3 regions of the Curtobacterium sp. LFS079 genome follow, and region 1 is predicted to be linked to each of the others. Evidence: riboswitches for the same ligand, from Rfam matches in the RefSeq annotation. Region 1 holds a riboswitch; each other region holds the start of a gene.
The links. Region 1 has a riboswitch for S-adenosylmethionine ahead of ACNQPB_RS13135 (DUF1737 domain-containing protein). Riboswitches for the same ligand answer to the same signal wherever they lie in the genome.
Positions count from the first base shown of each region.

Region 2: it holds a riboswitch for S-adenosylmethionine, as region 1 does, so the genes downstream of both, ACNQPB_RS12710 (hypothetical protein) here and ACNQPB_RS13135 (DUF1737 domain-containing protein) in region 1, are expected to answer to the same signal.
Region 3: it holds a riboswitch for S-adenosylmethionine, as region 1 does, so the genes downstream of both, ACNQPB_RS10310 (aminotransferase class V-fold PLP-dependent enzyme) here and ACNQPB_RS13135 (DUF1737 domain-containing protein) in region 1, are expected to answer to the same signal.

Region 1 covers NZ_JBFPFO010000007.1:73,402-77,469, forward strand. Annotated here, with positions in the region: gene ACNQPB_RS13130 (GntR family transcriptional regulator) at 1-585, opposite strand, end outside; SAM riboswitch class IV at 786-900, shown strand; gene ACNQPB_RS13135 (DUF1737 domain-containing protein) at 911-1,177, shown strand; gene ACNQPB_RS13140 (rhodanese-like domain-containing protein) at 1,174-1,584, shown strand; gene ACNQPB_RS13145 (O-succinylhomoserine sulfhydrylase) at 1,585-2,793, shown strand; gene ACNQPB_RS13150 (glutamate--cysteine ligase 2) at 2,802-4,068, opposite strand, start outside.
Region 2 covers NZ_JBFPFO010000006.1:235,279-239,346, forward strand. Annotated here, with positions in the region: gene ACNQPB_RS12695 (amino acid permease) at 1-178, shown strand, start outside; gene ACNQPB_RS12700 (helix-turn-helix domain-containing protein) at 261-836, opposite strand; gene ACNQPB_RS12705 (sodium:solute symporter family protein) at 1,098-2,639, shown strand; SAM riboswitch class IV at 2,762-2,881, shown strand; gene ACNQPB_RS12710 (hypothetical protein) at 2,898-3,218, shown strand; gene ACNQPB_RS12715 (hypothetical protein) at 3,247-3,438, opposite strand; gene ACNQPB_RS12720 (VIT1/CCC1 transporter family protein) at 3,781-4,068, shown strand, end outside.
Region 3 covers NZ_JBFPFO010000005.1:49,583-53,650, forward strand. Annotated here, with positions in the region: gene ACNQPB_RS10305 (class I SAM-dependent methyltransferase) at 1-453, opposite strand, end outside; gene ACNQPB_RS10310 (aminotransferase class V-fold PLP-dependent enzyme) at 502-1,905, opposite strand; SAM riboswitch class IV at 1,941-2,053, opposite strand; gene hisN (histidinol-phosphatase) at 2,223-3,035, opposite strand; gene rsgA (ribosome small subunit-dependent GTPase A) at 3,092-4,068, opposite strand, start outside.

The DNA of each region.
Region 1 (4,068 bases):
GAGCCGGGCATCCTCCTCATCCGCGGCCACGGCGTCAATGGTGTGGCGGGCGCGGCTGAGGTCGACTCCGAGTTCCTTCAGGTGGGCGAAGATTGACCCTGCGTCCGGATCGAAGTCGAACAGCAGCCGCCCCACCTCGAGGATGAAGGACGTGCGTTCGATCATGGCCGGCAACCCGTCCAGGGTCCGGAGCCGCAGGACTTCGACGACGGCGTCCCCGGGTTCCAGCCCGAGCTCCCGCGCCGCTTCGCTCCCGGCAACCCGGCGCGCGACTTCGAGTGTCTGCTGGCCGGGAACGCGGCCGATCGAGTGGGCCCATTCGGTGAAGGACATGAAAGTCGAAAAGGACTGGGAGTGCACCTCGCCGCGGACCATCGGAGGTTTGCCCCGGCCGCCGGTGACTGCTCCCTCGGCACGCAACGCCGCCAGGGCTTGGCGCACCGGGCCGCGGGAGGTGCCGAATTCCCGGCAAAGCTCCGCCTCGCTGGGCAACTGCGAACCGGCAGCCCACACGCCGCTGCGGATCCTCTCCCGGAATTCCTCGCTCAGGCGTTGGTGCAACGGGAGGCTCACGATGTTGTCCACACCGCTGATGATACAAGTCGCGGTTTCCCGGGCTGCCGGGAAACCCGGCCCGAAGATGAACTCCACGTGAATTGGAAGCGCTTCAACACTCCATCCGGCCCGGGTTGTATACCTAAGCGGAGCGGCCCAGCGCGCCCGATTACGGAACATGACGGCGGCCGGACTGCGGGCCGTCGTCGCCGGTGTTATTTTTCTTAGTGAGTAATGAGCACCAGCGTTCAGCCCTGACTTGCTGGTCGGCAACCCTCTCTCCCGGCGGGGTGCCTCAGGTGACTACTCGGCGTATCGACACTTTTCGAACTGCAAGCGTGACTGAGGAGCACCAATGCCTGAACCAATCGAAGACAAACTCTCCTACCGCCTCATCACTGGCCCCGACACCCGCGAGTTCTGCGAGCGGATTTCCGCTGCCCTCGCCGAAGGCTACGTGCTGCACGGCAACCCGGCTGCGACCTTCAACGGCACCGACGTGATCGTGGCGCAGGCCGTGATCCTGCCCGCCGCCGTCGCGAGCGCGGACGCCGCGGTGGCCTCCGCCGTCGACGAGCTCGAAGGCTACGACGACGAGGAAGCATTCGAGGGACACGCATGAGCTACGCCGGAGACCTGAGCCCGCAGGACGCCTGGGCCAAACTCGAAGAAGGCGCCATCCTGGTGGACGTGCGCACCGAAGGCGAGTGGGCGCACATCGGCATCCCGGACACCAAGGCCACGGACAATGATCCCCTGTTCATCCAGTGGAACTTCGCCGGCGGGGTCCCGAACGGCAACTTCGTCGAGGAGCTCAAGCAGCAGGCCCCCGAGGACAGCGACGTCGAGCTCATCTTCATCTGCCGCTCGGGCCAGCGCTCCATCTCAGCCGCGATCGCCGCAACGCAGGCCGGCTTCACGGCCTACAACGTGCTGGAAGGCTTCGAAGGGGAGCCCGACCGCTACGGAGAACGCACCGTGAACGGCTGGAAGAACCGCGGACTGCCTACGAACCTGGGGAACATCTAAGTGACTTTCAATCCCGACGCCGCCAGCTGGAGCCCCGACACCCAGGCCGTCCGCGGTGGCCTTGACCGCAGCAATTTCCAGGAAACGTCCGAGGCCGTCTTCCTGAACTCCGGCTTCGTGTACGAGTCCGCGGCCGCCGCCGAGCGCGCCTTCACCGGCGAGGACGAGCGCTTCGTCTACTCCCGCTACGGCAACCCCTCCGTGGCCACCTTCCAGGAACGCCTTCGCCTGCTTGAGGGCACCGAGGCGTGCTTCGCGACGGCGTCCGGCATGTCCGCCGTGTTCACTGCCCTGGGTGCGTTGCTGGCTGCCGGTGACCGTGTGGTGGCAGCCCGATCCCTGTTCGGTTCCTGCTTCGTGATCCTCAATGAGATCCTGCCGCGCTGGGGCGTGGAGACCGTGTTCGTCGACGGACCGGACCTGGAGCAGTGGCGTGCCGCCCTCTCCGAGCCGACCACCGCCGTCTTCTTCGAGTCCCCCTCCAACCCGATGCAGGAGATCGTGGACATCGCCGCGGTCAGCGAGCTGGCCCACGCGGCCGGCGCGACCGTCGTCGTCGACAATGTCTTCGCCACTCCCCTGCTGCAGCGCTGCGGCGAGCTCGGCGCGGACGTGATCGTCTACTCGGGCACCAAGCACATCGACGGCCAGGGCCGCGTGCTGGGCGGAGCCATCCTGGGCACCAAGGAATTCATCGACGGCCCGGTCAAGCAGCTGATGCGGCACACCGGCCCCTCGCTCTCCGCGTTCAACGCCTGGGTGCTGACCAAGGGCCTGGAGACGATCGGGCTGCGCGTAAACCACTCCTCTTCCTCTGCTTTGAAGATCGCAGAATGGCTTGAAGAGCAGCCGGCCATCAACTGGGTCAAGTACCCACTGCTGAAATCGCACCCGCAGTACGAGCTCGCAACGAAGCAGATGAAGGCCGGCGGCACCGTACTGACCTTCGAACTGCTGCCCTCCGGCGGGCGCTCGGCCAAGGACGCCGCGTTCGCGCTGCTGGACGGCCTCTCCGTGATTGATATTTCGAACAACCTGGGCGACTCCAAGTCCCTCATCACCCACCCAGCCACCACGACGCACCGCGCCATGGGGCCGGAAGGCCGTGCGGCCATCGGCCTGAGCGACGGCGTGGTGCGGCTTTCCGTGGGCCTCGAGGACGTGGACGACCTCATCCGGGACCTCGAACAGGCACTAAAGCAGGTCTAGATACCGGTTTAGGTATCGGCTCCGCGCCAGTCCTGCCGCACCCAGGTGAGCACCGGCAGGGACTTGGTGTCGGACTCCGGTGCACCTTCCGGCATCGTCTCCCGGACAGCATGGCGTACGACGGCGGCCAGCGCGGCGGGGTCCGGGCGGCCGCCGTCGTTGTCGTTTTGTTCGCTCGCGATGCGGCGTTGCTCGGTGGCGCCGTTCCCGCGCTGCAGTATCTCCGTGACGCCTGCCTGGGCGAGGTCGAACTCACCCTGCTCGGTGAGCACGGGTTCCAGGTACTCCACGAGCGACCAGACGACGTCGGCCGCGGGTGCGGGCCGGAACGCACCGAAGTCCAGGAGCTCGCTGCGCAGGCCGAAGTTGCTCGCCTGCCACGATGCCATGCGGAGCAATGCCGTAGGCACGGAAGACGGCTCGATTCCCGCCTCGGACTCCCGGACCGCCGTCTCCACGAGGGCCCGCACCAGCACCGCAATCAGCGCGGCGTCCTCGGACCGCAGGCAGACGTCTGCCACCCGGACCTCCACCGTGGGGTTGTTGCGCGAAAGCCTGGCATCGAAGTAGATCATGCCTTCGTCCAGGAGGACCCCGGTGTCGATCAGCCGGCGCACCACGCGGCGGTAGCTCGCCAACGAGCCGAACACGGCCGACGGACCCGACGAGGGCCAGCGGTTCCAGGCCTGGGTCCGGTAGCTTTCGAAGCCTGTGGCCAGTCCGCGCCAATACGGGGAGTTGGCGCTGATAGCGGTGAGCACGGCGAGCTTGTCCCGGATATGGTCCAGCGCCAGCACGCCTTCCTCCGGTGAATTGATGGAAGTGTGCACGTGGAAACCGCAGGTCAGTTGCTCATGGGCCGTGATGCCGAAACGCTCCAGCATGATGGCGTAGCGCGGGTCCGGGGTGGTGTGGGTGGCCGAATCGACGGGTGAAGTGGCGAGGGCCGCGATCCGCGCCCCGTGGCTGCGGGCGGCGTCACTGGCCATGGTCCGGCCGCGGCGGATCTGACGCAGGAGCTCGGCGTAGCTGCGGCAGGGATGGGTCTGGGTTTCGATCTGTTCGAGCTTGAGTTCGTGGCTGAGTCCGGTGCGCGGCCCCGGGGCGGCCGGGGTGTCGTCGGCATCTGTGATCCCGGGAGCGCGGGTTTCGGCGGCTTCGGCATCGGCGGCGTCGGCCGTGTCGGCCGCACCGGTCCCGGCGAGGAGCGCGTCGGCAAGGGCGAGCGGCTCGCCGCTCGCAGGATCGACGATCAGCAACTCCTCTTCCACACCG
Region 2 (4,068 bases), on a different contig from region 1:
CCGCGACGTCACCGGCCTCATGCCGCACATCTACTTCCGCTGGACGGAGGGCAACCCGATTGCCAACCTCAGCAAGTTCCTGTTCTTCGGCGAAGGCGAAATCGCTCCCGTGACCCGCGAGGTGCTGCGAGAGGCCGAGGCCGACATCACGCGCCGGCCCTGGGTGCACGTAGGGTAGCTGCGTTTTCTACATTGTGAGGCCCGCTCTGCGTCCTTTGACCTGGTCAAAGGACGCAGAGCGGGCCTCACATGTCCAACCCTCAGCGGCTGGCGGCGGGCACCAGGATCCAGAGCACCTCGACGGTTTCGTCCGTGGGGTTGACCCAGGTGTGCGGCTCGCGGCCGGGGAAGGACAAGGTGTCGCCTTCCTCGAGCTCGTACTTTTCGTTGCTCAGGATCAGCTGGATACGGCCCTTGGTGACGTGCAGGACGTCCACATCGCAGTCGACGGCGTAGAGCTCCGATTCGCCGCGCCCGCGGGGTTCGATCACGGCCCTGATGATCTGCAGGCGGCGCTCGGACCGCGCCGTGAGGAGTCGCTCCACGATTCCTTCGCCGCCCAAGGAAATCTTCGGCCCGTCGTCACGGCGCGTCAGGTGCGTCTCCGGTGCCGCGAAAAGATCGCCGATGGACACGGACAACACCTGGCACAGCGTCACCAGGGACGCCACCGACGGCGAGGTCAGGTCCCGTTCCACGCGGCTGAGGAATCCCTTGGTCAGCCCGGTGGCTTCTGCCACCTGCTCGATGGTGAGCCGCTGGGATTGGCGGGCGGCGCGGATTCTTGAACCGATGGCAAGCGGAACGTTGCTGGGTTCAACGGGAAGAGCCTTCATTCACGAACCTTTCAGGCCGAAAAGTGCGGCCCAGTCATTTGGGCCATAGTATCCGGCGGGGCCGCGGAGCCCCCTGCCCTGTGCACCCGCCCTTGACTGTTACGCCGATCACTACATATCCTTTCATGCAACAAGTGTTGCCCTCTAGGCAAAATGGCAAACTTTCCTCCCCCAACACCCCGCACCGCGGAATGGTCCGAATGACACCGGCGCTGTCATGGAAACGGAACCCGGCCGCTGCAAAATCCCCAGGAGCCGACAATGGACTCATCGTTCCTCAACATCGCCATTGTGGTGGTGTATCTGCTGGCCATGCTGGCCTTTGGCTGGTGGGGCAAGTCCCGCACCAAGAACAACAGTGACTTCCTCGTGGCCGGCCGCCGCCTGGGCCCGTTCCTCTACACGGGCACCATGGCGGCAGTGGTCCTTGGCGGCGCCTCCACGGTGGGCGGCGTGGGCCTCGGCTACAAGTTCGGCATCTCCGGCATGTGGCTCGTCGTCGCGATCGGCACCGGCGTGCTGCTGCTGAGCCTGCTCTTCGCCGGGACGATCCAGCGCCTGAAAATCTACACCGTCTCCCAGATGCTCAGCCTGCGGTACGGCCAGCAGGCCACGCAGACCTCGGGCATCGTCATGCTCGCCTACACCCTGATGCTCTGCGCCACGTCCACCGGCGCCTACGCCACCATCTTCGTGGTCCTCTTCGGCTGGGAGCGCTGGCTCGCCATCGCCGTCGGCGGCGCAATCGTGCTGGTCTACTCAACGATCGGCGGCATGTGGTCCATCACCTTGGCCGACCAGGTCCAGTTCGTCATCAAGACCGTGGGTATCTTCTTCCTCATGCTGCCCTTCGCCCTGAACGCGGCCGGCGGCCTGGACGGCATCCGCTCCCGGGTGAAGGAGTCCTTCTTCCAGATCGACGGCATCGGCATGCAGACGATCATCACCTACTTCGTCGTCTACACCCTCGGCCTGCTGATCGGCCAGGACATCTGGCAGCGCGTCTTCACCGCCAAGACCCCCAAGGTGGCCCGCTGGGGCGGCGCCACCGCCGGTGTCTACTGCATCCTCTACGGCCTGGCCGGCGCCGTCATCGGCCTGGCTGCCCGCGTAGCCCTGCCGAACATCGACGTCAAGGCGCTCGGCAAGGACGTCGTCTACGCGGAAGTTGCCACCCACATCCTCCCGATCGGAATCGGCGGCCTGGTCATGGCCGCAGCCGTCGCCGCCATGATGTCCACGGCGTCCGGCGCCCTGATCGCCGCCGCGACCGTGGCCCGCGCAGACGTTGTTCCGTTCGTGGCCAGCTGGTTCGGCAAGACCGTCCACACCGATGACACCGAAAACCCCGAGCACGACGTCAAGGCCAACCGTTACTGGGTCCTGGGCCTGGGCATCCTGGCCGTGCTGATCTCCATGGCGGCGCAGGACGTGGTCGTGGCCCTGACCATCGCCTACGACATCCTGGTGGGCGGCCTGCTGGTCGCCATCCTCGGCGGCCTGGTCTGGAAGCGCGGCACCGGGGTTGCCGCTGCCTGGTCCATGGCAGTCGGCTCGGTGCTGACGCTGGGCCTGTTGATCATGTACGCGGTGGGTGCCATCCCGAGCGAGGACGGCGTCTACGCCAACGAGCCCATCTACTGGGGCCTGGGCGCTTCCCTTGTCTGCTATGTGGTGATTTCCCTGCTCACGCCGCCCACGGATCCGGAAGTCCGCGAAGCCTGGGAGCGCCGGGTTGCCGGGGCTGTCTCCGAGGAACTGCCCCTGGACGCGCACCCGGTGGCCAGCCACACGGGCCACTAGTCCCCGGCGGGCTAACAGGATAACGACGACGGCGGTGCCACCTTGCGCAGGTGGCACCGCCGTCGTCGTTCCCGGCTTTGCCCTGTCCCGCAGGCGGGACGGGTGCGCTAAGGTAAGTCCAGCTTCAAGAGATGTGGCGCCAAGCTCCGACTTGCCACGCACCAACCCCATGTTCACGGGTGGTTCGGATGAGGAAGCGGCCTGCACCGGACCAGAGACAACCGGCCAGGCAAGAGCAACTCCCCCAGGAGAAGGCCAATGCCTCTTGATGCCACCGCCCACCTTGCACCTGCCCAGACGGACAACCGGAATGAACCGCGCGCCGAACCGCCCGCAGCCGCAGGCTCCCCGGCGGCGCTGCGGGTGATTCCCTGTGTCGATATTTCCAGCGGATCGGTGCTGCTCTTCGTGGCCGGCAGGCGCGAACTCGGGCGGTGCGCTGACCCGCGGCTCCTCACCCGGGCGCTGGCCCGTACAGTACGGCCCGCCCTCTGGTTTCCGGCCGAGCGGAGGCTGCTCCTCGCCGTCGCCGCGCGCGGTTACCGCGGGGGCAAGGACCTGTCATTCATCCTGGAGTGACGGAAAAGACCGGAACACGGGTACCGGGCTATTCTTCGTCGCCTTCTTCTTCCCGGTGTTCATCGACGTCGAGCGGCACGACCCGTTCTTCTTCGTCAATGGCGTCGTCTTCTTCGTCCCATTCCTCGTCCACAGGGATGTCCTCGCTGTAGTCGTAGGCGGGATCCGCCTCGACGGTCGGACGTTCGGCGTGCCAGGCATGCGGTTCGGTGCTGTCCACGGTGAAACCTTCCGTTCACTTTGCCGCGGGCTGCGGCTCGGTCCGGCCAACTGCACGGCCGCGCCAATCCGTGCCCCTTGTTCCTCCATCTGAGCACTGCCCCTGCCGGGGGTCAAGGTGTGGCAGGACGGCGCTTGCTTTAAGGCATGCCGAAACTCCGTGGTGAGGATTACCGGCCAAAAAACCGCGGAAATTGGCGCTAATGTGGAAGTGCAACGGGGCGATGAAACCCGCCCCGGCAACACAGGAGCCACAGTGCAAACGCGAAAAGCCACAGTGCCGCGAAAAGACCCAGTGCCGCCAAAAGCCACAGTGCCGCCAAAAGCCACAGTGCAAACGCCAATGGACACAGCGCGGCCGCAAGACACCGCGCAGCCGGAACCTCCCTCCCCCGCAGACATCAAACGCTGGCGGCAGTACCTGGCCGACGAACGCGCCGAAGCCGCCGTGTACCGCGAACTGGCGCAGCGCCGCGACGGCGAAGAACGCGAAATCCTTCTGGCCCTCGCCGACGCCGAAGGCCGTCACGAAGCCCACTGGCTTCGCGTGTTGGGTGAACACGCGGGAATGCCCAAGGCGGCGTCGACCCGCAGCCGCCTGCTCGGCTTCCTGGCGCGGCATTTCGGTTCG
Region 3 (4,068 bases), on a different contig from region 1:
GGGACGCAGGATGCGGGCCAGTTCGGTGCTCGCCAGCAGGGGATCGCACCAGTGCCAAGCCTGGGCAACGCTGACGACGTCGAATGCTGAATCCGCCAGTCCTGTTGCCTCTGCCGTGCCGAGGAGTGCCGTGGCCGCCGGGTAATCCTTCCGCAGCTGCGCGAGCATGTCTTCGGAAGGGTCGACGGCGGCCGTCTGCAGGCCGCGTTCCAGCAGCAGGGCGGTGAATTTGCCGGTCCCGGCACCGATGTCCGCGGCGGTCCGGGCGCCGGCGGGCACCAGCCAGTCCGCGGAATCGGCCGGGTAGCCGGGACGGACGCGGTGGTAGTGCTCGCCGCCGTCCTGGAAGCTCGATCCGAGCTCGCGCCGCCGCTCGCTGTGCAGTTTGGGACCGTGGAGCCTGGCGTTTCGGAGCTTGGGTCCGCCGCGGTGTCCACCGGATCGCAAAGCCACGCGTCCACTCCTCACCGGGTCCTGAAATACTCTATGAATCTACCGCACTCAGTCGGTGCTGCAGGGCGCGGCGCCTGCGGTTCCGGGAGTGTTTGGCGCCCAATGCGGGTAGCTGCGGTGGTCGTTGGCAGGGACCCAGCGGCCGGCGTCGACGACGTAATCCCAGCCGAGGCCCTCGGACTTGAGCGCCTTGATTCCGGCGATCAGACGCGTGGCGTCCTCGAGCCGGGAACCCAGGCCGAAGCTGGCGCGCAGGGAACCGGAGGGCAAGCCGAGCCGCTTGAGCAGCGGGTGGGCGCAGAATCGCCCGTCCCTCAGGCCGATGCCGTGTTCTGCGGCGAGGTACGCGGCGACCAGGCCTGCGTCGTAGCCCTCAAGGGAGAAGTTCACGACGCCGATGGTGTCGGCCGGGTCGGTGTCGCTGAAGATCTGGTGGACCGTGACACCCTCGATGTCCTTCAGGCCTTCAACCAGATGGGTCCGGATCGCGGATTCGTGGGCGTGCCACTCGTCCTGGTCCAGTTCCGCGATGACCTGGGTGGCCCGGGCCAGGGTGGCCGCGCCGAGCACATTGGGGGAACCGCCTTCGTGGCGGGCCGGTCCGGTGGCCCAGGTGACCGAGTCGAGGCGCGCTTCCCGGACGGCGCCGCCACCGGCGAGGTGCGGGGTGCCGGCGTCGAGCCAGTCGGGGCGGCCTACCAGGACTCCGGCGCCGAACGGTGCGTAGAGCTTGTGCCCGGAGAAGACCAGGTAGTCGATGTCCGCCGCGGCGATGTCGACCCGCCGGTGCGGGGCGAGCTGGGCGGCGTCGACGACAATACGTGCGCCGTACCCGTGGGCAAGGGCGGCAAGCTCCTTGACCGGCAGGATCTCACCTGTGACGTTGGAGGCTCCGGTGACAGCGAGCAGACTGACGCCGCCCTGCGCCAAGGCTTCGCGGACATTGGCCAGGGTCTCCGCCAGGGTGGGCGCGGCGACGATGCTGCGGTGCGGCACATGCTGCCAGGTGAGCAGGTTGGCGTGGTGCTCGATGTCCAGGTACAGGACTTCGCCGCCGTGCTTTCCGTCCACGACGGGCAGGCAACCGGCCAGCAGGTTCAGGGAATCGGTGGTGTTGCGGGTGAAGATCACGCTGTCGTCCGAGCGGCCGCCCACGAAATCCCGCACGATGTTGCGCGCGTTTTCGTAGACCGAGGTGCTGATCTGCGAGGCGTAGCCGGCGCCGCGGTGGACGCTTGCATAGAACGGCAGGATTTCGTTCAGGTATGCGGACACAACGGTCAGCGCCGGGGCGGATGCGCCGTAGTCCAGGTTTGCGTACCGTACGTGGCCGCCCTGGATGAGCGGGGCCTGCAGTTCGGCGCCGGTGACGGCGGCCAGCGGGCGGGCAGCGGGTGCCTGCGGGGAGTCGTTGTGACGGAGTTCAGGCGAAGTGAAAGTGGCAGTGCTCATGGAAGTCCTCATTCAAGGGAACCCTGCGTGCAGGGGATCCGCGCTTGCCGCATCCGTTCCGGACCGGCCGGGTCGTCACCCGGGGCACCCCGCCGCGATGGAGGGTTGCCGGCCAGCAAACCGGGGTTTCACGCTGGCACTCGTGACCTGTCTTTGAGACTAAGACACCATACGCGACGCGCCAAAGCCGGCCGGCTTTGTTAAGCCGATTGTTACGGAAAGCGGATTCGGGGCTGTTTGCCGAACAAAAATCGGCAGGCGTCCCGCAGCGGGGACGCCTGCCGATGAATCTTCGCCGAAGCCTGAGGGGTGCAGGCTTAGAGGAGGTCGTCGATGGACGGGTTGAGTTTCCTGAGGACCTCGGAATGCAGGATCGAGTTGCTGGCGACGGCGTTCCCTCCGAAGGGGCCGTCCGTGCCGTCGAGGGAGGTGAAGCGGCCGCCGGCTTCGGTCACGATCGGCACCAGCGCCGCCATGTCATAGAGCTCGAGCTCGGGTTCCGCGGCGATGTCCACGGCGCCTTCGGCCACGAGGCAGTAGGACCAGAAATCGCCATATGCCCGGCTGCGCCAGACCGCGTCTTCCAGATCCAGGAAGGAATCCAGTGAGCCTTGCTTCTTCCACTCCGAGATTTCCGAGTAGGACAGCGAGGCGTCGGACAGTCGCGAGACGTTGCTGACCTTGAGCCGGGTGGCCGAGGCCAGGGAGCGGCCGGTGTAGGCGCCTCCACCCTTCACTGCCCACCAGCGCCGGCCCAGGGCGGGAGCGCTGACGACGCCGACAACCACCTCGTCGCCGTCGACGAGAGCAATGAGGGTGGCCCAGACGGGAACGCCGCGGACAAAGTTCTTGGTTCCGTCAATCGGATCGATGATCCAGCGCCGGGCGCCGTGCCCCGTGCTGCCGAATTCCTCGCCCAACACCGCGTCCCGTGGACGTGAGCGGGACAGTTGGCCGCGGATGGCTTCCTCGGCGGAGCGGTCGGCATCGGTCACCGGGGTGAGGTCGGGCTTGGACTCAACCTGCAGGTCCAGGGCCTTGAATCGCTCCATGGTCAGGGCATCGACGGAATCCGCCAGCACGTGGGCAAGGCGGAGGTCGTCGTTGTAATTTGGATCGGCTTGGGTCATGGTTCCAAACTACCGGCAAAACACTGCCCGCCCGGGGACTTGTGGAGCATGCCTCGTCAGATGACGGTGCCCAGTTCCTTGGTTTCCTTGGCCTCCTGGCGCGGATCCGCGCCGAGGAGCCGCCGCAGGGAGGCAAGGCGGGCCGGGCCTGCTTCCCCGGCGGAACCGGAGGCGACCCAGTCGTCGAGGCCGCAGCGGACCGCGTTGGCATCGTGCTTGCAGCCCCGCTCGCAGGATTCGGTCCCCGGTTCGAGATCCGGGAACGCGTGCATGATCCGGTCCGGATCCACCAGCGCCAGCCCGAAGGAACGGATGCCGGGGGTGTCGATGATCCAGCTCCCGGCGGGAGCTTCGTGCAGCCTCAGGGCCAGGGCCGAGGAGGACGTGTGGCGTCCGCGGCCGGTGACGGCGTTGACGCCGCCAGTGGCGCGTTCGGCGCCGGTAAGGGCATTGACCATGGTGGACTTCCCGACGCCGGAGTGCCCCAGCATCACGGTGACTTTGCCGTCGAGGTGCTCACGCAGGTGGCTGACGGCGGCGACGTCAAGCCTGGCGGACAGTCCGTCGTCACTCCTGGCATCGATGCCGGAGGCCTCGGAGTCGGCGGTGCGGCTGATGATCACCGGGAAGTCGAGGCTCAGGTAGTTGGCCAACAGCTCCGCAGGATCCTTGACATCCGCCTTGGTGACGAGCAGCAGCGGCTCGATCCCGGCGTCGTACGCTGCCACCAGGGCGCGGTCGATGAATCCGGTGCGCGGCTCCGGATTGGCCGCGGCGACGACGATTACCAGCTGGTCGGCGTTAGCCACCACTACCCGTTCCACGGGATCGGTGTCGTCGGCACTGCGGCGCAGCACGGTTTTGCGTTCCTCGACCCGGACGAGGCGGGCGAGGGCGTCCGGTCCGCCAGAGACGTCGCCCACCAGACCGACGAAGTCGCCGGGAACCACGGGATTGCGCCGCAGCTCGCGGGCGCGGGCAGCAATGACGACGCGTTCCTCGGGGGTGTCCTCGGCGACCACGGCCGTGTAGC